3 regions of the Paraburkholderia sp. BCC1876 genome follow, and region 1 is predicted to be linked to each of the others. Evidence: riboswitches for the same ligand, from Rfam matches in the RefSeq annotation. Region 1 holds a riboswitch; each other region holds the start of a gene.
What was found. Region 1 has a riboswitch for cobalamin ahead of cobW (cobalamin biosynthesis protein CobW). Riboswitches for the same ligand answer to the same signal wherever they lie in the genome.

Region 1 (7,095 bases):
TTCTGGCGCTGGTGGAGATCGAGCGCGCCCGCGAAGAGCCGGTGCTTGCGCGTGGCTTGCTGGAGCGCATCGAGCGTTATGCGCAGCGGGCGCTGACGCTTGCCGACGACTTCGTGCAACTGGCGCGCGCCGAATCGCAGGCGTATGTGCTTGAGCCGGTGAGTCTGACTGAGATGCTGATCGATGCCAGCGACGAGGTCTGGCCGCAAGCGCACGCCAAACGGATCACGCTGCAAACGGTCGCCGGCGCGGGAACGCAAGTTCAAACGGAAGCGGAAGCGGAAGCGGAAGCCGACGCAGACGCAGACGCAGACGCAGACGCAGACGCAGAAGAAGGCCACTGGATCTGCGCCGACCGCTCGCTGATGACGCGTGCGCTGGTCAACATTCTGAACAACGCGGTCAAGTACAGCCCGCCTGACACGCGGATCACGTGCAGTCTCGCGAGTCTTGAACCGACGTCCGTACCCGGCGGCGCGCGACGCGTGTCGTGCACGATCCGCGACGAAGGCTACGGGATTCCGATGGAACAGCAGGCCGGCTTATTCGAGCGTTTCCGGCGCTTCCACGAGACGGAGCGGCCCGAAGTAGGCGGTGCGGGCTTGGGCATGGCCTTCGTGAAGACCGTCGTCACACGCCATGGCGGCGATGTGGCGGTGGTCAGCGCGCCCGGCAAGGGCACGGCGTTCACGATCGAACTGCCGGCGCTCGACGACGCGCAATCCGAGGCCTTCGCGTTGCCGCGCGCCTGAGACGACAATGAATACGCACTTTATTGAAGCGAGAAGATGGTGAAAGCGATCCTGATCAGTGCCGCGCTGGCTGCGGCGAGTCTCACCGGTTGTGCGGGCCTGAGCGCCGACGTGCACACCGTTCACGCCACCGATGCCGTAGCGGCGTTGCAGGGCGAGCGAACCTATGCGCTCGCGCGCATGCCGTCGCAGGATGCCAGCGCGGATCATCCGCAATTCGAAAGCTTGCTGCGCGACGTGTTGGCGAAGCAGGGCTTCGCCGAGACGCCGGGCAAAGCAGCGCGTTATCTGTTGTCGGTCGCGTACGACACCCGGCCAGCGGCGATTGGTGTCGACGTGAAGGATTGCGTGCCGGGCGACTGCGGCCATCAGCCGGACGCGCCGTTCGCGCTGTTCGGCGGTCCCGCCTACCGGCATGCGTTGACGCTGAGGTTTTTCGAGCGCACGACCGGCCAGGAGGTTTACAAGGTCAGCGCGGTCAGCAGCGATCGCGACGCCGATCCGTTGCACGCCGCGCCAGCGCTCGTGAAAAGCGCACTGGCGCAGCTGCCGTTCGCGGCGCCGGCGGACTGGCACGTGAAATTGCGCGAGGATAAAACCAGTGGCGTGCCGGAGGTGCTGTCGGTGAAGCCGTTGCAGCCGTAACGCGCCGGGTTTGTTGCGACGCTGTTGCGAGGGCAATGCAACGCCTCATTCCGTCCCGCTGACGGGACCCTCTCCCTGTTCCGGCCAGCGGTTCTCAAACACGCATTCCGCGAGCGGCATACGGCTCGCCCAGCGCTCGGTTTCAAGCATCGGCTCACTATAAAACCGGTCGACATGACCGAGACACAGAATCGCCACCGGCCGCGCGCCCGCCGGCATATGCAGCAGCGTGCGAACCGTGTCGACGTCGAACAGCGACACCCAGCCCATCCCCAAACCTTCCGCCCGCGCGGCCAGCCACATGTTCTGGATCGCGCACGCAACCGACGCGAGGTCCATCTCCGGCAACGTGCGGCGGCCGAAAATATGCCGCTCGCGGCCGTCCATCAGCGCCATCACCAGCAGTTCGCCGCACTCCAGCATGCCTTCCACTTTCAGCTTCATGAACTCTTCGCGGCGCTTGCCGAGTGCGTCGGCGGTGGCGAGCCGTTCGCTTTCGACGGTGGCGTGCAACGCCGTGCGCAGCGCGGGATCGGTAATGCGCGCGATGCGCCAAGGCTGCATATAGCCGACGCTCGGCGCGTGATGCGCCGCGTCGAGCAGACGTTGCAGCACAGCCGGATCGACCGGATCGCGCACGAAGTGGCGCATGTCGCGGCGTTCGTAAATGGCGCGGTAGACGGCGTCGCGCTCGGAATCGTTAAAAGGCGTTGCCATGGAACAGGGCGGCCGTGAAGGCCGGGTTGGAGGGCCAGTAAGCGTGCATATAGGTTGCCACGATGGCGCCGTGGCGATATAGGGCTTCGCCCGATGTCGCGCTGTTCGGCCGCGTGGCGTGGTGCAACGGCGTGAGCGGTGTGCTCAGCTTCGAGTAGTGAAACGTGTGGCCGGTCAGCGCGCCGTGCGGGCCGTCGAGCTGTTGCATGCCGAGCGCGGTGAAGCGTGTTTGCATCGTCGCGTGACCGGGCAGCAGGCCGAGCATCGGCGTGCTCGCGCCGTGCGTGTCGGTGAGCTGGTCGAGCAGGTACAGCATGCCGCCGCATTCGGCGACGACCGGTTTGCCGGCCGCCGCGTGTGCGCGAATACTTGCCGCGCTGCGCGTGTTGCTGGCGAGCGTCGCCGCGTGCAGTTCCGGATAGCCGCCTGGCAGATAGAGAGAATCGGCGTCTGGCGGGAGGGCTTCGTCGGCGAGCGGCGAGAAGTAGGCGAGCCGCGCGCCGAGGCCTTCCAGCAGCGTGAGGTTGGCCGGGTAGATGAACGAGAACGCGGCGTCGCGCGCGATCGCAATCGTTTTACCTTCCAGCAGTTGCGGCAGCTCGGCCGTTATAGGCGGGCCGAACTCGACCGGCGGCGGCAGCGCGGCCAACGCGGTTTCGGCGAGCGTGTCAGCGGCGCGATCAAGGCGCGCGTCCAGATCGTCGATCTCAGCCGCCTGGTGCAGACCGAGGTGGCGATCCGGCAACTGGATTTCGTCGCTGGCGGCAATGTGGCCGCACCAGCGCAGCCCGGCCGGCAACGCCTCTTCAAGCATCTGCGCGTGCCGCGCGGAGCCGACGCGATTCGCGAGCACGCCGTAAAACGGCACCTCTGGCCGGAATTGCGCGAGACCGAAGGCGACCGCGCCGAAGGTCTGCGCCATCGCCTTCGCCGAAATCACCGCGAGCACCGGCACGCCGAACGCGGTGGCGAGATCGGCGCTGCTCGGCGTGCCGTCGAACAGGCCCATCACGCCTTCAATCAGGATCAGGTCTGCTTCGGCCGCCGCCTGCGCGAGCAACGCGCGGCACGCGGGTTCGCCGACCATCCACAGATCGAGCGACAGCACCGGCGCGCCGCTCGCGCGCGCCAGAATCATCGGATCGAGAAAGTCCGGGCCGGTCTTGAACACGCGCACGCGCCGTCCCTGGCGCCGGTGATAGCGCGCGAGGCCCGCGGTGATCGTGGTTTTGCCTTGACCCGAGGCGGGCGCGCTGATGAAGAGCGCCGGGCACGCGGACACGGCTTAAAACTCCACGCCGCGCTGCGCTTTCACGCCTTGCTCGCGGTACGGATGCTTGACGATGCGCATTTCGGTGACGAGGTCGGCGGCTTCGATCAGCGCGTCCGGCGCGTGACGGCCGGTCACGACCACATGCAGCAGCCCGGCGCGGGCGTTCAACACGGCGAGGACTTCGTCGAGCGGCAGGTATTCGTATTTGAGGACGGTGTTCAGTTCGTCGAGGATCACCATCTGGTAATCGCCGCTTTCGATCATCCGGCGCGCTTCGTCCCAGCCTTTGCGCGCGGTGGCGATGTCGGCGTCGCGATTCTGCGTGTTCCACGTATAGCCGTCGCCCATCGTGACGAAATCGCAGTGGGCGATCGCGCCGAGGAAGTCGCGCTCCGACGTATGCAACGCACCCTTGATGAACTGCACGACGCCCAGCCGCATGCCGTGGCCCAGCACGCGCACGGCCATGCCGAACGCGGCCGTGGTTTTGCCTTTGCCGGTGCCGGTGTTGACGATCAGCAGACCTTTTTCGACAGTAGCCTGAGCCTGTTTCTTTTTGTGGCCTTCGCGCCGGCGCTCGGTCATCCGTTGATGGGATTCGGGATCGGTTTTCATGGCAGGTCCTGGGGTTGGATGGCGTGGTCGGTGGAGGTGGCGATCGCCACGGTGACACCGGCATGAATCGTTTTACGTACGGTAAGGCGGGCTCGCGACGCGGTCGGTTCGCCCGCCGCAGCCAGCAGCGCGCATGGCTCACACACGCCGTCCACGCCGAGATGGTTTTTTGCCGCTGCCGAGTAGGTTTCTACCGGCACCGCCGCGATCTGCTCACGGCTGAAGAAAGCCAGCGGCAACGCATGGCGTGTGCAGAAATCAAGCAAACCGGCTTCACGGGATTTACTGTCGATCGATGCGACTACCCGGATCTGATCGATCCGATACGTGCCGAGCGCGGCGCGCACGGCTGCTTCGATCTGTTCGGCCGAACTATGCAAGCGGCAGCCGATGCCGACACTTAGCCACGCGCGGTTCATCGCGGCGTGCATGGCGCGCGCCACGTCGTCAGCGGATTGGAAGGATGAAACAAGCAGGAGCGTTTGAGGGCTGGCATCGAGGTCATGCAATACAACGAATTCCCGTTTTACGGCCCATGCGAACGCATGAGCGGGCGCATAGGCGGGCACCAAACGCGCGCATACGATAGCACACGGTGCCCCGCCCGATAAGCCTTCGCGGCCGGTGTCGCCTTGACGTCGGCGGGCCGCGGGCCTACACTCGCACGCACTTTTGGTGCTCGTGTGCGCGCTCTCGCGCATGCAGTTAAACGGGAAACAGGGTGCCCGCCTGCAATGGAACGGGTCAACCTGTGCTGCCCCCGCAACGGTAAGCGAAATGTGGCGTCCGGTTCAGTCTCCGGCGCCGCGGAGCCGGCTTCAATGTCCACGCGCAAGGCCGCGTCGGCATGTCACCACTGGGCGAGAACCTCCTCGCCCGGGAAGGGGAAGCGGCGCTTTCGCCAGCCCGGATACCGGCCAGAACATGCAGAGCGAACACCGCGGGGATGCGGCGCGCGCTCATGACCTCCGCACAGAACGAAACGCGCCGGCGTACCCGTGCAACTCCTACGGATGGACCTCACGATGCAAACTCAAATGCGCAAGATTCCCGTCACCATCGTCACGGGCTTTCTCGGCAGCGGCAAGACCACGCTGCTGCGGCACATTCTTCAGCATGCGGGCGGCAAGCGCATCGCGGTGATCGTCAACGAGTTCGGCGAGCTCGGTATCGACGGCGAAATCCTCAAGGGTTGCGGCATCGGTTGCGACGAAAACGGCGTCGAAACGGAAGGCCAACTGTATGAACTGGCGAACGGCTGCCTGTGCTGCACCGTGCAGGAAGAGTTCTTTCCGGTGATGGAAAAGCTCGTGGAACGGCGCGGCCAGATCGATCACGTGCTGATCGAAACCTCCGGCCTCGCGTTGCCCAAGCCGCTCGTGCAGGCGTTCAACTGGCCGCAGATCAAGAACAGCTTCACCGTCGACGCGGTGGTCACGGTGGTGGACGGCCCGGCTGCTGCGAGCGGCCAGTTCGCCGACAATCCGGTTGCCGTGGACGCGCAGCGCCAGGCCGATCCGAATCTCGATCACGAATCGCCGCTGCACGAACTGTTCGAAGACCAGTTGTCCGCGGCCGATCTGGTGATCCTGAACAAGACCGATCTGCTCGACGACGCGCAGCAAGGCGCGGTCGAGGCCGTGATCCGCGAAGAGATTCCGCTGCAAGTGAAGATAGTGCGCGCGCACATGGGTCAGCTCGATCTGCATACGTTGCTCGGGCTCGAAGCGGCGTCGGAAGAAACGATTCATTTGCGCCACGACAACCATGGGTCCGCCGAGGACGCCGATCACCATCACGACGAATTCGATTCGGTGGTCGTGCAGGCGGACGCGCCGTCGCGCGAAGCGGTGATCGCCGCGTTGCAGTCGCTCGTCGAAACCAACACGATTTACCGCGTGAAGGGTTTCGCGGCGCTGCCGGGCGCGCCGATGCGGCTGGTGATTCAGGGCGTGGGCCGTCGCTTCGACAGCTATTTCGATCGACGCTGGCAGGCCGGCGAAGGCGGCCGCAGCCGCTTCGTGCTGATCGGCGAAGACCTCGACCAGGCCGCGCTGCAACGCGCGTTCGATGTTGCGCTGGGCGTCGCGTCCAGCCACGAAGCGCACCAGGCGTAAGCGCTCATGCATCTGCTGCGCACGACGCCGGGCGGCTTTGTCGACGATACGCAAGGCGTGATCCGTATCGATCAGCAGCCTGCCGAGATCGTCGTGCTCAGCTCCGCCGACACCACGCTGTCGCTGCTGGCGAGCGTGTTTCCGCGTCTGGGTGAAGGCTTTCCGAGTCTGCGACTCGCGAATGTCACGTATCTGCGGCAGCCGGCTTCGGTCGACTTCTATGTTGAAGACGTGTTGCAGCATGCACGCGTGGTGGTGGTCGATCATCTCGGCGGCGAGGCATATTGGCCGTACGGCATCGAGCAGGTGGTTGCGCTCGCCGAGCGTAAGCAGCAGACGCTCGCGATGTTTTCCGGCGACCTGCAGGAAGATCCGAATCTGCTGGCGCGCAGCACCGCGGACGCCGATCTGTGCCATCAGTTGTGGCGCTATCTGCGCGAAGGCGGCGCGCAGAACGCAGAAGCGTTTTTGCGCTGCATCGCGCACCGCACGTTCGGCTGGGGACGTGAACCGGCGCCGCCGCGCGCGTTGCCCGCCGCCACGCTCTATCACCCCGAACGCGACACGCCGAGCGTCGCCGATTGGCAGGCGCGCTGGCGCGCCGGCGCGCCGGTGGCCGCGATCCTGTTCTACAAGGCGCATCTGCAGGCGGCCAATACGGCGGTGTTCGATGCGCTGATCGACGCGCTCGAAGCGCAAGGGCTCAATCCGCTGCCGATCGCGATCACGTCGCTGAAAGATGCGATGAGCCGCGACGTCGTGCAGTCGTTGTGCGCGCAACATCAGGTCGCGCTGGTGCTGAACACGACCGCGTTCGCCGCGTCCGCGATCGACGATCCCGAGCCGCTCGCACTCGCCGGCGACGCGCCGGTGCTGCAGGTGATCCTGAGCGGCGGCAATCGCGAGGACTGGCTCAAGGACAACCATGGCCTCAATTCGCGCGATATCGCCATGCATATCGCGCTGCCGGAAGTGG
Region 2 (7,095 bases), on a different contig from region 1:
GCATGCTGACGCTCGGCGGCGACCACTACATCACGTATCCGCTGCTGATCGCGCACGCCGAGAAATACGGCAAGCCGCTGAGCCTGATCCACTTCGACGCGCACTGCGACACCTGGCCCGACGACAACCCCGACTCGCTGAATCACGGCACGATGTTCTACAAGGCGATCCGCGAGGGCTTGATCGATCCGGCGCGCTCGGTGCAGATCGGCATTCGCACGTGGAATGAGGACTTCATGGGCGTGCGCATTCTCGACGCGCCGTGGGTTCATCGCAACGGCATTCAGGCCACCATCGACGAGGTACTGAAGATCGTCGGCGCCGCGCCGACCTATCTGACCTTCGACATCGACTGCCTCGATCCCGCCTTCGCGCCCGGCACGGGTACGCCGGTGGCGGGCGGCCTGAGTTCGGCGCAGGCGCTGGAGATCGTGCGGGCGCTCGGCGCCGTGGATATCGTGGGCGCCGACGTGGTGGAAGTGTCGCCGCCCTACGATCACAGCGACGTCACCGCGCTCGCCGCCGCGCATATCGCGTACGACATGCTGTGCCTGATGCGCAACCAGAAGCTGCAACGCCAGCCGCGCCGCTAGACACCCTCACACGCACTGACGACAAACCCCCACGAACCCCTAGCGGACGATCCGACGACCATGCCCCATACCGCCACGAAACCGATCCTGACCGCGTTACTGATGTGCGCATTCGGCACTGCAGCGCACGCCGACGACAAGCAGCTCAATCTGTACAACTGGGGCGACTACATCGCGAAAGACACCGTGCCGAACTTCCAGAAGGAGTTCGGCATTCAGGTGCGCTACGACGAGTACGACGGCGACGAGACCTTGCAGGCGAAGCTGTTGACCGGTTCGACCGGCTACGACGTCGTGGTACCGACCTCGAATTTTCTTGCCAAGCAGATCGAAGCCGGCATTTATCAGAAGCTCGACAAATCGAAGCTGCCGAATCTGGTGAACCTCGATCCCACGCTGATGAAACTCGTCGCCGATGCGGATCCCGGCAATCGGTACGCGGTGCCGTGGGCGTGGGGCACGACCGGGCTCGGCTACAACGTCACGCGGGTAAAGAAGATTCTCGGCGACAACGTGCCGCTCGATAGCTGGGACGTGCTGTTCAAACCGGAATATCTGAGCAAGCTGAAGAGCTGCGGCGTGTCCATGCTCGACGCGCCGACCGACGTGTTCGCAGTCACGCTGCACTATCTCGGCCGCGATCCGAACAGCGAAAATCCGGCCGACTATCAGGCCGCGTACGAAGCGCTGAAGAAGATTCGCCCGTATATCACGCAGTTCAATGTGACGAGCTACATCAACGATCTCGCGGGCGACGATATCTGTTTCGCGCTGAGCTGGTCAGGCGATGTGTCGATGGCGAGTCATCGTGCGCGCGAGGCCAACAAGAGCTACCAGGTCAAGTACTTCATTCCGCAAGGCGGCGCGCCGGTCTGGTTCGACATGATGGCGATCCCGAAAGATGCGCCGCATCCGCAGGCGGCGCTGGAGTGGATCAACTATATCGAGCGACCGGAGGTTCACGCGGCGATTACGAACACGGTGTTCTATCCGAATGCAGATGCAGCCGCGCGTAAGTTCGTGAACGCGGACATTCTCAACGACCCGACCGTGTATCCGCCTGAGCCGGTGTTGAAGACGCTGTTTCTGCTGAAGCCGTTGCCCGCGCCGATCAAACGGCTGGAAGGCAGGTTGTGGGCGCAGTTGAAGTCGGGGTCGTAGAGGTTCACGTTTGACTCGTGCCGCCTGATAGACGACGCGGTACGTTCAATCCTTCGCGTACAACGTCGAGTCCGCGAAACCTTCGGCGGCCAGCACCTGGCCGACCAGGATCAACGCGGTCCGCTCGATCGATGTCGACTGCACCTTGTCGACAATATCGTCGAGCGTGCCGGTGATCTTCTCCTCGTCGGGCCAGCTCGCGCGATAGACCACCGCGATCGGACACGCGCCGCCGTAGTGCGGCCGCAGTTCATCGACGATTCGTGCGAGATGCCGCACGCCCAGGTGGATCGCCATCGTCGCGCGGTGCCGCGCGAGGTCGGCGAGCTGTTCGCCTTCGGGCATGCGGGTTTTGCTCGCGTAGCGCGTGAGAATCAGCGTCTGCGAAACGTCGGGCAGCGTGAGTTCGCAACCGAGCGTCGCGGCACAGGCGGCGGCCGCCGTCACGCCCGGCACGATTTCGTACGGAATGTTCAGCTCGCGCAAACGACGGATCTGTTCGCCGATCGCGCCGTATAACGACGGGTCGCCGGAGTGCACGCGCGCGACATGCTGGCCGTTGTCATGCGCGGTTTTGAGCAACGCGACGATCTGGTCGAGATCGAGGTCGGCGGTGTTGACGACGAGTTCGGCGGTGTGACCTTCAAGCACCGCGTCGGGTACCAGCGATCCGGCGTACAGGATCACCGGGCAACTGCGGACGAGGCGCTGGCCTTTTACTGTGATCAGTTCCGGGTCACCTGGACCCGCGCCGATAAAAAACACCGTCATTGACTGCTCCGTGGTTTGTTGGGGTGGCGTGGGTGGCATGCGCTGCGTGAGTGGCCGCTTCCGTTTTCGCGGCACAAGCTCACGTGGTGGCGGAGGCCGTGACTAGCACTACGATTCAAGCCGCCGTTAAGACCGAGGTTCACGCGAGCACTCGCAGTGCGTCGAGCAGACCGTCAACGCTGTCGAACTCACGATCCACCGCCGGCAGGTCGGGCCGGCGCAACATCACCACCGGCAAGCGACGTTCGCGCGCTACCTCGAGTTTCGCTTCCGTCGCGCCGCCGCCGCTGTTTTTGCTGACCAAGACATCGAAGGTTTGCAGCGCGAACAACGCGCGTTCGCCTTCGAGCGTGAACGGGCCGCGCGTCGCGATGATCCTTGCGCGCGTGGCGTCCTGGTGCGGATCGAGACAGCGGACAGTCCAGAACTGATGCGCGGGAATTTCGTCGAGATGCGCGAGCGGTTCGCGGCCGAGCGTGAACAGCGGCTTTCTGAATGGCGCGAGCGCCGCCGTGAGTTCGTTCCAGTCGCCGACCATCCGCCAATCGTCGCCGGCTTGCGGCTGCCAGGCCGGACGGCGCAGCGCCCAACACGGCACCTGCGCCGCATGACTGGCGCGCGCGGCGTTCGCGCTGATTTGCGCGGCGTACGGATGGGTCGCGTCGATCACGAGGCCGATGCGTTCGTCCGCGAGGTATTGCGCCATGCCGTCGCTACCGCCGAAACCGCCGACACGCACCGAGCACGCCAGATCGTCGGGCACCTTGCCGAGACCCGCGAGACTGTACACGTGCGTGGAATCGAGTTGATGCGCGATTCGTAACGCGTCGCCAGTGCCGCCTAGCAGCAGGATTCGCGTCATTGCGGGGTGCCGCTGTTTGCGGCGCTGACGGTGTTCGCGGTGCTGACCGTGTTTGCCTTGTTTGCGCCGCTCGCATCGCTTCCGACGCTTGCCGCGTCCACCCCACGCCCCGGCTTCATCACCTCCAGCAACGTAATCGGCAACGCCTGCCGCCACGTATCGAAACCGCCGAGCGGTTGCGCATCCGCCAACGCAATCCGCGTCAACGTGCCGCCAAACCGCTCGCGCCACGCAACCAACGCCGCCTCGCCCTGCAACGTCACCGCGTTGGCAACCAGCCGGCCGCCTTCGCGCAAGCTCGCCCAGCACGCTTCGAGCACGCCCGGCACGGTCACGCCACCGCCGATGAACACAGCATCCGGCGCCGGCAAGCCCTGCAGCGCATCCGGCGCGCGACCGGCCACCAGTTGCAGACCCGGCACGCCCAACGCATCGCGATTGTGTTCGATAAAGCGCTGCCGTTCCGCGTGACCTTCAATCGCGATCGCGCGGCACGCTGGATGCGCGCGCATCCATTCAATGCCGATCGAACCGCTGCCCGCGCCCACGTCCCACAGCAACTCGCCGGGCGTCGGCGCGAGACGCGCGAGCGTGATGGCCCGCACGTCGCGCTTGGTCAACTGACCGTCGTGACGAAACGCATCGTCGGGCAAGCCGCAAGTGAGCGGCAGACGCGGCGCGCCCTGGGTCGCCCGGCATTCGAGCGCGATCAGATTCAACGCGGCCACCTCGCTCGCGGACCACTGATCCGCGCGACCGTCGATCCGGCGTTCCAACTCCCCGCCCAGATGCTCCAGCACGATCATGCGCGTCGCGCCGAAGCCGCGCGCGTTCAGCAACGCCGCGAGCGCCGCGGGCGTGCGGCCATCCGCGCTCAGCACGAAAACGCGCGCGCCGTGATGCAAATGCGCGTTCAATGCCGGCAGTGGACGGCCCACCAGCGACACCGTCGCGACGTCCTGCAACGGCCAGCCGAGACGCGCGGCCGCCAGCGACAACGACGACGGCGCAGGCAACACCCGCAACTCATCCGCCGGCAATTGACGCGCGAGCGTCGCGCCGACGCCGAACAGCATCGGGTCACCACTCGCCAGCACGCACACCGCACCGCCACGCTCGGCGAGCAACGGCGCGAGATCGAACGGACGCGGCCACGCGGCCCGCCGCGCCGTGAGACGCGCGGGCAGCATCGCCAGATGCCGCTCGCCGCCATACACCACCGACGCCGCCAGCAACGCACGTCGCGCGGACCGCCCCAAACCGGCGAAGCCGTCGTCGCCAATGCCCACCACGGTCAGCCATGCCGGCATCCGACCATCCTTATTCTGTATCTTCAAATAATGCGCTGAGCCACGCCGATCAAGGCGTCCAGCCTCGTTATGCTGTTCGAAAAAAGGCATAATACAGCCGCCGGCGCCCTTCGGGGCCTAAGAGGGAACACAGTGTCACTGTGGCTGCCCCCGCAACTGTATGCAGCGAGTCCGCCCGCGCTGCGCGCCACTGGTTCGACCGGGAAGGCCGCGACGGACTTTGACCTGCCAGCCAGGAGACCTGCCGGCGAGACTGTTCGTGCCAACCAACATCGGGCGGGGTGTACCGATGCCGCAGCAACGCCCGCTCCCAGGCTTGCTCGGGCCACCGCGCGACGCTACCCGGTGTCCGTTTTGAAGCAAGCTTCGTCCTCCCCTGTTATGCAACATGCGGCGCTCGCGCTGCGGCCGTCGGCCTGTCCGGGGCTGCTGCGGATCGTCGTCGCGCGCGACGGGGGGCTGTGCCGGATCAAGCTGCCCGGCGGCGCGTTGAGCGCGGCCCAGGCGCGCGCGATTGCCGATGCGAGCGTGCTGCACGCCGCCGGCGCGATTGAGGTGACCAATCGGGCGAATCTGCAGGTGCGGGGCGTGCGCAGCGGGCAGGAGGCGGCGTTGATCGAGGCGTTGATGGAGGCGGGGCTTGGGCCGAGCGACGCGTTGGTCGAGGACGGGCTTAGGCCGAGCAGCGCATTGCTTGAGGGCGTGCTTGGACCGGCCGACGCGTTGATTGAGGCGGCGCCTAGGCCGACGGAGACGGTGGCAGCCGCGGAAGCCGGCCACGTAAATCCAACCGCCGCCTACCCAGCGACCGCCCTCGCAGCCGACGATGTCCGCAACGTGATGATCAGCCCCGCCGCGGGACGCGATCCGTTTGCGTTGTTCGATACAGGTCCCCTTTGCGCCGAATTGCTGGCGTTGCTGCAAAGCGAGCCGCGTTTCGCGGCGCTGTCGCCAAAATTCGCGCTGTTGCTGGATGGCGGCGAAAAGCTTGCGCGTATCGATCATCCGCATGACGTGTGGCTGGCGGCGACGCGAGATGTCGATCACGTGCGGTTTGTCTTCGGGCTAGCGGGTTGGCCGCCTGAAACCGGATCGCAACACGCCGGCCACACCGGCGCTTTAGCTGCCGTGCTCCCGTCACAAGTCTGCGCGCTGATCCGCGCGTTGCTGCACACGTTTCTCGACCTCGCCGCAGCCGATGCCACGCGTATGCGTCACCTGCTCGCGACCCATTCCGCCGATGCGCTCCTGCACCACGCGCAACGCTACGTCGATTTCCCGCTGTCACGCGATGCGTCGCTAGCCCGGTGGCAACGCCGCACACCCGCCGACGCGACGCTCCGGCTCGGCGCACACGAGCAAAGCCAGCCGGACACCTGGCACGCAGGCGGCCAGCCGCCGCTCGGACGTCTCGACGCGGCCACTCTGCACGGCCTCGCCACACTCGCCCAACAGCACGGCAACGGCACACTGCGGATGACGCCCTGGCAAAGCGTCCTGCTGCCCGACATCGCATCACACGCCGTGCCGGCCGTACTAGCCAGCCTGGCTGAACTCGGCCTCGCCACCGACCCCGCGCAGGCCATTACGCGTCTGATCGCCTGCGCCGGTTCGACCGGCTGCGCCAAAAGCCTCGCCGACACCAAAACCGACGCGCTGCAACTCGCGCCGCGCCTGCCCGCCGATGTCGACGTGCATCTGAGCGGTTGTCCGCGTTCGTGCGCCGCCGCGCATTGCGCGCCGTATACGCTGCTGGCGATCGCGCCCGGCGCCTACGACCTGTATCGACGCGACGGCCAGCCCGGTTTCGGCGCCTGCGTCGCGCGTCGACTAACGATCGACCAGGCCGCCGACACGCTCGCACGCCTGGCCTCTATCGACGCCCCAATCAACGCCGCTATCGAAGCCTCAATAGACACCCCTATCGACGCCCCTATTCACGACGCCGATAAGCGACACCCACGAGCAAAACCCATGAGTAACCCCGATGCTTGATTACATCCGCGACGGTCAGGAGATCTATCGCCAATCTTTCGCGACGATCCGCGCGGAGGCCGATTTGTCGCGCATTCCCGCCGACCTCGACAAGCTCGCGGTCCGCGTGATCCACGCGTGCGGCATGGTCGACGTGGTCGACGCGCTGCGGTTTTCCGAAGGCGCCGGCACGGCCGGCCGCGCGGCGCTCGCGCAAGGCGCGCCGATTCTGTGCGATGCGGGCATGGTCGCGCAAGGCATCACGCGCGCGCGTTTGCCGGCGAACAACGAAGTGATCTGCACGCTCACGCATCCGGACGTGCCGTCGCTCGCGCGCGAACTGGGCAACACGCGCTCGGCCGCCGCGCTCGAATTGTGGCGCCCGCATCTGGCGGGCAGCGTCGTCGTGATCGGCAATGCGCCG
Region 3 (7,095 bases), on a different contig from region 1:
GCGCCGACAAATGGGCGGTGCAGAAGACCAATATGACGATGGGCTATCACGAGCGCGCGGACATTCCGTTCCACTACGCGCTCGCCGATGCGTTCACCGTGTGCGACAACTACTTCTGCTCGATCCCCGGCAACACGCACCCGAACCGCATGTATCTGATGACGGGCATGGTCGATCCGCTGGCCACCGGCGGCGGCCCGTTGCTCGACAATACCGATTACATCGACAACCAGTTCGATGCCATTCAATTGGCGCCGTTCAACTGGACCACCTACCCCGAGCGGCTCGAAACGGCCGGCGTCTCGTGGCAGGTCTATCAGCAAGGCACGGGCTTCGACAATTTCACCGGCAATTACGGCACCAACATGCTGGCCGCGTTCCAGAACTTCGTGAACGCGCCGGCGGGTTCGTCGCTGGCGAATCGCGGCATGAGCACGCGCTCGCTGACGCAGTTGAAGGCCGACGTGCAGGCGAACGCGTTGCCGCAAGTGTCGTGGCTGCTGCCGCCGGCGGCCTATTCGGAGCATCCGAAATTCACGCCGCTGTATGGCGCGAACTACATCGCGACGATCCTCGACGCGCTGACGTCGAATCCCGACGTGTGGAGCAAGACCGTCCTGTTCATCATGTACGACGAGAACGACGGCCTGTTCGATCATGTCGTGCCGCCGCAAGCGCCGACGGTGCCGGGCTCGGGCATGAGCACGGTGGACATTTCGCTCGAACGTCACAACGTCGTGACCGCGACCCAGGCCAGCACCTACACCGCCGACAACCTGCCCTACGGCCTCGGCCCGCGCGTGCCGATGACGGTCGTGTCGCCGTGGTCGAAAGGCGGCTTCGTCTGTTCGCAGGTGTTCGATCACACGTCCGTGCTGCAATTCATCGAGAAGCGTTTCGACGTGATGGAAACCAATATCTCGCCATGGCGTCGCGCGATCTGCGGCGACCTGACCACCGCGCTCGACTTCTCGAAGTCGGACTCGACCGTGCCGTCCCTGCCGAACACGACGACCTATGTCTCGCAAGCCGACATGCAGTGCGCGCGACCGACGGCGCAAGCCGCCCCTGCCAGCACCGCGCAACAACTCGTGAGCGCACAGGAACCCGGCACGCGGCCGGCGCGCGCGCTGCCGTATGAATTGCACGTGAACGGCCAGTTGCAGGCGCAAGGCTACGCGTTGACGTTCGCCAACACCGGCACGCAGGGCGCGCATTTCTGGGTCTATACGGGCGACCCGACCGCGATGCCGCGCCGGTATACCGTCGAAGCCGGCAAGCAGTTGACCGACACGTGGACGCTGGATGCGAACGGCAACTACATGGTGAACGTGTACGGTCCGAACGGCTATTTCCGGCGTTTTGGCGGGACGGCGGTCGCGGATGCCGCGGCGAAGCCGGATGTGGTGACCTGCTACGACGTGGCGAACGGCAACGTCTACGTCACGCTCGCCAACGCGGGGACGACGCCGCTGACCGTCACCGCCACCGACGTCGCATACGGCACGCCGCCGCAAACGCTGACCGTGCCGGCGGGAAAAACGGCCGAGGCGCACTGGGACCTGTCGTGCAACAGCCAGTGGTATGACTTTCAGTTCACGGTGGCGGGGAACGCGAGCTGGGTGCGGCGCATTGCCGGCCACGTCGAAACCGGCAAGCCGAGCATTACGGACCCGGCCGCGGTTGCGCCGGTGACGACGGCGATCTGATTCAGGCGGTAAGCCGCTGTTTGAGTTTCATATTAGAACGTCTGCTACGCGAGCGCGTAGCAGACGTTTTTTTGCGGCGTACGGTTCAGTGATTCTTCAGTTCAGCACACCGCCAAAAAACATCAGAACGTATACGCCAGCTTGCCGAATGCCGTCCGACCCAACGTGTTATAGCCATACGCGGTCGAGTACTGATGATTGAACAGATTCGACAGCGACGCGGACAACGTCAGATGCGAATTGACCGTGTAAGCGGCACGCAGACCGACCGTCGCGTACGACGGCAGATACGTCGTATTCGCCGGATCGTCGTAAGTCGAGCCACCGTACTGCAGCGTCACGCCGGTGCTCAGCGCGTGCAGATGAAACTCGTCCCACGTGTGATCGACGCTCAGGCTAACCGTCTGACGCGGCCGACGATTGAGCCACGTGCGGTCGGTAACATCCTGCGGATTCAGCAGACCGATCGCGAGGCTCACCGGCGTCGAGCGGCCGAGCGTGCCACGGTACGACAGATCGATGCCCTGAATATGCGCGCGCCCCACGTTTACCGGCGCAAACGTCACCGGGTCGTACGTGATGAGGTCATGCACCCGCGTGTCGTACAACGCGGCCGTGAACGTACCGATCGACGTCGTAGCATCGAGCGCCGCTTCGACCGTATCACTGCGTTCGGGCGACAGGTTCGGGTTCGAGAAACCCGGGTAATACAGATCGTTGAACGTCGGCAGACGGAACGCGTTGCCATACGAAACACGCGCGGTATAAACCGGCGTAATCGCATAAGCGAGCGCGACATTGCCGGTATTGACCGACTGCCCTTGCACGATCTCGTGGCGGCCCGCGAGGAACAGCGTGAACGCCCCGAGCACGGCCGACTGATGCAGCGAAACCGCCGAATCGTTGCGAGCCGGCACGCCCGACGGAATATCGATCGGCAGGAAGGCCTGCTCGCGCGAGAAGTCATAAGCGAGCTTCGTCTCGCCGGACAACGGCAAACCGAACAGCGTATGCCCATGCTCCTGGTGCGTCAGCGAAGTCGACGTGCTGAAACGCGTCGAGTCGATTTCATCGGTGGCGAGGGTCGGGTCGTTCGCGTAGAGGAACTGGCGGTCGTTCGCGTAGCCGACCGACTGGTCGAACTGCGTGTACGGCGTGATATCGACGTGCAGCGCGATACCTGTCGTCAGTTGATGATCGAGCTGCTGGTTGTCGCCGCCGGCGTTGTCGTAGGAAAACGTGGACTTGTGATAAAGCGCGAAGGTCGAGATCGACCAGTTGTCGCGCGCATAGCCGAGCCGCGCGTCCACGTCTTGCGCGTGGTACGGATTGCGGCCGTCCTCGTGCCCGTAGGCGAACGGTTTGGTGGCGTCGATCCCTGCGGTGTTGTAGTCGTGCAGACCGAGCGAGTACGTCAACCCGGACAAGGCCGAAAGCGGCCCCGTGGACGGAATGCTGCCCGAGGTGCGGATTTGCGTGTCGAACGTCTTGTTCGAACCGCCGCCCACCGAGACCGTGGTCCGGTTAGGCTGATTCGCCGCATGGTTCGTGAAGAGTTGCACGACACCGCCCACCGCGTCCGCGCCGAATGACGCGGCGGCCGGTCCCGAGATCACTTCGACGCGGTCGAACGCGGAGGTCGGCAGATCGGCCCACGAGGCCTGGCCCGTCGTCGCGGAACCGACCCGGATGCCGTCGATGAACACCGCCACCTGGCTGCCGCTCGACCCGCGAATGCTGACGGCCGCCGTCGCGCCCGGTCCGCCGTTTTGCGACACGGTCACGCCGGGCAACGTCGCCAGCGCTTGCGTGATGCTCGGATCAGCCGGCGACAGACGGTCGAGATCCGCCTTGCTCAACACCTGCGTCGACGCATAGCGTTGGTCGAACGATTGCGGCAGATGCTGCGTATCGCCCGTCACGAGAATGTTTGGCAGCGTGGTTTGAGCCGGCGGTTGGGCGTCGGGCGACAGCGACGCGTCGTCCGCGGCGTGAGCGGTTTGCCATGCGGATACTGCGGAAACCGTCAGCGCGGACGTAACGAGGAGATGACGGAACTTCATAGTGAGCCAATGCCTGATGCGGAAAGGCGAAGGCACAACGCCCCCGCGGGTGGAGCGTTCTGAAACGTGCTGGTGGACATGACAGGTCCTGAGGTTAGGCTGTCTTTGCAACGAGCGACCGCATGGAGCGGTGCTGGCGCATCGGGACACCCCGCCCGATACGGCTGCGCAGACCTCGGTCGATGGCAGGTCTCCTGGCTCGCGAGTCGCCGTTCTGCGCCGACCTTCCCGGTGTCCCAGTGGTCATGAGTGGCGCGAACTCGTCGCTTACAGTTGCGGGGGCAGCCGCAGACTCGGCGCATTGCTGCGCCTCACTGCGTTCCCTTTTGATCCCGGTCAGGGGAACCATCAGGGCGCAAGCGTAACGACTGGTAGTGCCGTCCGTCAATTATTCGTGATATCGGACGTCACCTCGGGCGCAACAAGTTTCTGCCGCAAGGCCTTCGCGGCCTGCACCATATTGGTCAACGCGGCTTCCGTCTCGGGCCAGCCACGGGTTTTCAGGCCGCAGTCCGGGTTGACCCACAAGCGCTCGGCGGGAATCACCTCACAGGCACGTTCCAGCAGACGCTGCATCGCTTCAACGCTCGGCACGCGTGACGAATGCGTGTCGTACACGCCCGGGCCAATTCCGTTCGGATAGGCGAACTCGCCGAAACCGTCGAGCAGTTCCATCGACGAGCGCGACGTCTCGATCGTGATCACGTCCGCATCCAGCGCGGCGATCGACGGCAAAATGTCGTTGAACTCCGAATAGCACATATGGGTGTGAATCTGCGTCGCGTCCGACACCCCGCCGGCCGCGATGCGGAATGCGCGGGTCGCCCAGTCGAGATACGCGGGCCAGTCCGCCTGACGCAGCGGCAGCCCTTCACGGAAAGCCGGCTCGTCGATCTGGATGATGCGGATGCCGGCTTTCTCGAGGTCCACCACTTCATCGCGAATCACCAGCGCCAGTTGCAGCGCCGTGGTCGAGCGCGGCTGGTCGTCGCGCACGAACGACCATTCGAGCAGCGTGACCGGACCGGTCAGCACGCCTTTCACCAACCTGTCGGTCAACGACTGCGCATGACAGGCGTTGTCCACGATCATCGGTTCGGGCCGGTACACGTCGCCGTAAATGATCGGCGGCTTGACGCATTGCGAGCCGTAGTTCTGCACCCAGCCGTTTTCGGTGAGCGCGTAGCCCCACAGCTTGTCGGCGAAATGCTCGACCATGTCGTTGCGTTCCACTTCGCCATGCACCAGCACGTCGAGCCCGAGTTCTTCCTGTTTGCGTACGACGCTCGCCGTTTCCGCGCGCATCCGCTCGAGGTAGTCGAGCGCGCGGAGTTCGCCGCGCCGGTACGCCGCGCGTGCTTGCCGGATCGCCGGCGTCTGCGGGAACGAGCCGATCGTCGTGGTGGGCAGCAACGGCAACTTCAACGCGTGACGCTGCACGCGGCTACGGTCGGCGAACGGACTCTTGCGGTCCGCCATCGCGTCGGTAATCGTGGCGACGCGCCGTTGCACCAGCACGTTGAACACGCCGCCGGAACTGCGGCGCGAATCGAGTGCGGCGTCCGCTGCCGCGAGCGCCGGTTCGGCCGCCGCCGGATCGCGCAGCGCCAGGGCCAGCGTGCCGATCTCGTCGAGCTTTTCGGTAGCGAAAGCGAGCCACGAGCGGAGTTCGGCGTCGAGCTTCTTTTCGGACGCGAGCGTGACGGGCACATGCGCCAGCGAGCACGACGGCGCGATCCACAGCCGTTCGCCGCGCTCGGCATCAACGCTTTCCAGCGAAGCCGCGATCTCGCCCAGATCGGCGCGCCAGACGTTGCGCCCGTCGATCACGCCGACCGACAGCACCTTGTCCGCCGGCAGCGCCGAACGCCATGCGTCCAGTTGTTGCGGCGCGCGAACCAGATCGATATGCACGCCGTGAACCGGCAGCCCGGCAACCAGCGGCGCATGGTCGGCGGCGGTGTCGAAGTACGTGGCCAACAGTACCTTGACGCCGCCGTCGCCCAGCACGTTATAGACGGCGGCGAACGCTTCGAGCCAGTCCGCTTCGAGGTCGAGGCACAGCGCGGGTTCGTCCAGCTGAACCCATTCGATCCCGCGCGCCTTCAACTGGTCGAGGATGCGGATATAGCGGATCACCAGACCCGGCAGCAACGACAACCGGTCGAAGCCCGCCACGCGACTCTTCGAGAGCCACAGGTAAGTGATCGGCCCGATCAGCACCGGCTTGACCGCGAAATCCAGCGCTAGCGCTTCGTCGACTTCGTCGAAGAACCAGTCGACGCCGCCATTGAACGTCGTATCGGGACCGAGTTCCGGCACGAGGTAGTGATAGTTGGTGTCGAACCACTTGGTCATTTCCATCGCCGGCTGCGCCTTGTTGCCGCGCGCCAGTTCGTGATACTGCGCGAGCGACAGCGTGGCCGGTTCGAAGCCGAAGCGCGCCGGCAGCGCACCGAGCAACGCGGTCAGGTTCAGCATCGGGTCGTACCACGCGAAATCGCCGACCGCGACGAAATCCAGCTTCGCGTCCCGCTGCAACGCCCAGTGACGCGCGCGCAGCGCCTTGCCGACACCGCGCAGATAGGCGTCGTCGGACTCGCCGCGCCAGAACGACTCCTGCGCGAACTTCAGTTCACGTTGCGCGCCGATGCGCGGAAAACCGGAAATATGGGTGCGGGCCATGCAGAATCCTTGAGTGAATGCCGCGCAGTGTGCGAGTCGCGCTATGATTCATCAAGCGACATGTTTTCATCATCATATGAGCCACATTCATATCAAGACTTTTCCCGTTTCGGTGTATCGCCATGCTTGAACTGCGCCATCTTCGCTCGCTGATCGCGATCTCCGAGTCCGACAAGCTGGTCGCCGCCGCCGAACGCGTCAATCTGAGCCAGTCCGCGTTATCGCACCAGATCCGCGACATGGAAGCCCATTACGAGGTCTCGCTGTTCGAGCGGACTCGCCACGGCCTGCGTTTCACCGCCGCCGGCGAGCGGCTGCTCGCGCTCGCGCGCGACACGCTGGCCGCCGTGGCCACCGCCGAACGCGATCTGGTTCGCCTGAAGGGCGACGTGCGCGGCGAGTTGCGGATCGTGCTGGAATGCCACACCTGTTTCGACTGGCTGATGCCGGTCATGGACGAATTCCGGCGCCGCTGGCCGGAGGTCGAAGTGGATCTGGTCGCGGGTTTTCACGCCGACCCGATGAAGCTGCTGAACGAACGCAAAGCCGACGTCGTGATCGGTTCGAAGCCCACCGCTAAACGCGGCCTGCACGTCGCGCCGTTGTTCCGCTTCGAGATCCAGGTGGTGATCGCCAAT

Region 2: linked by a shared signal. The riboswitch ahead of cobG (precorrin-3B synthase) and the one ahead of cobW (cobalamin biosynthesis protein CobW) in region 1 are both predicted to bind cobalamin.
Region 3: linked by a shared signal. The riboswitch ahead of HWY05_RS19625 (TonB-dependent receptor) and the one ahead of cobW (cobalamin biosynthesis protein CobW) in region 1 are both predicted to bind cobalamin.

What each region holds. Positions count from the first base shown of each region.
Region 1 is NZ_CADFGI010000011.1:244,458-251,552, forward strand. Features, by position in the region: gene HWY05_RS31440 (CHASE2 domain-containing protein) at 1-752, shown strand, start outside; gene HWY05_RS31445 (DUF4136 domain-containing protein) at 789-1,397, shown strand; gene bluB (5,6-dimethylbenzimidazole synthase) at 1,443-2,114, opposite strand; gene HWY05_RS31455 (cobyrinate a,c-diamide synthase) at 2,098-3,396, opposite strand; gene cobO (cob(I)yrinic acid a,c-diamide adenosyltransferase) at 3,400-4,002, opposite strand; gene HWY05_RS31465 (cobalamin biosynthesis protein) at 3,999-4,421, opposite strand; cobalamin riboswitch at 4,659-4,939, shown strand; gene cobW (cobalamin biosynthesis protein CobW) at 5,028-6,119, shown strand; gene cobN (cobaltochelatase subunit CobN) at 6,126-7,095, shown strand, end outside.
Region 2 is NZ_CADFGI010000001.1:358,597-365,691, forward strand. Features, by position in the region: gene speB (agmatinase) at 1-593, shown strand, start outside; gene HWY05_RS01440 (polyamine ABC transporter substrate-binding protein) at 654-1,754, shown strand; gene cobM (precorrin-4 C(11)-methyltransferase) at 1,800-2,525, opposite strand; gene HWY05_RS01450 (cobalt-precorrin-6A reductase) at 2,665-3,387, opposite strand; gene cbiE (precorrin-6y C5,15-methyltransferase (decarboxylating) subunit CbiE) at 3,384-4,697, opposite strand; cobalamin riboswitch at 4,782-4,961, shown strand; gene cobG (precorrin-3B synthase) at 5,079-6,692, shown strand; gene HWY05_RS01465 (precorrin-8X methylmutase) at 6,685-7,095, shown strand, end outside.
Region 3 is NZ_CADFGI010000005.1:149,106-156,200, forward strand. Features, by position in the region: gene HWY05_RS19620 (phospholipase C, phosphocholine-specific) at 1-1,709, shown strand, start outside; gene HWY05_RS19625 (TonB-dependent receptor) at 1,832-3,772, opposite strand; cobalamin riboswitch at 3,939-4,137, opposite strand; gene metE (5-methyltetrahydropteroyltriglutamate--homocysteine S-methyltransferase) at 4,157-6,457, opposite strand; gene HWY05_RS19635 (LysR family transcriptional regulator) at 6,580-7,095, shown strand, end outside.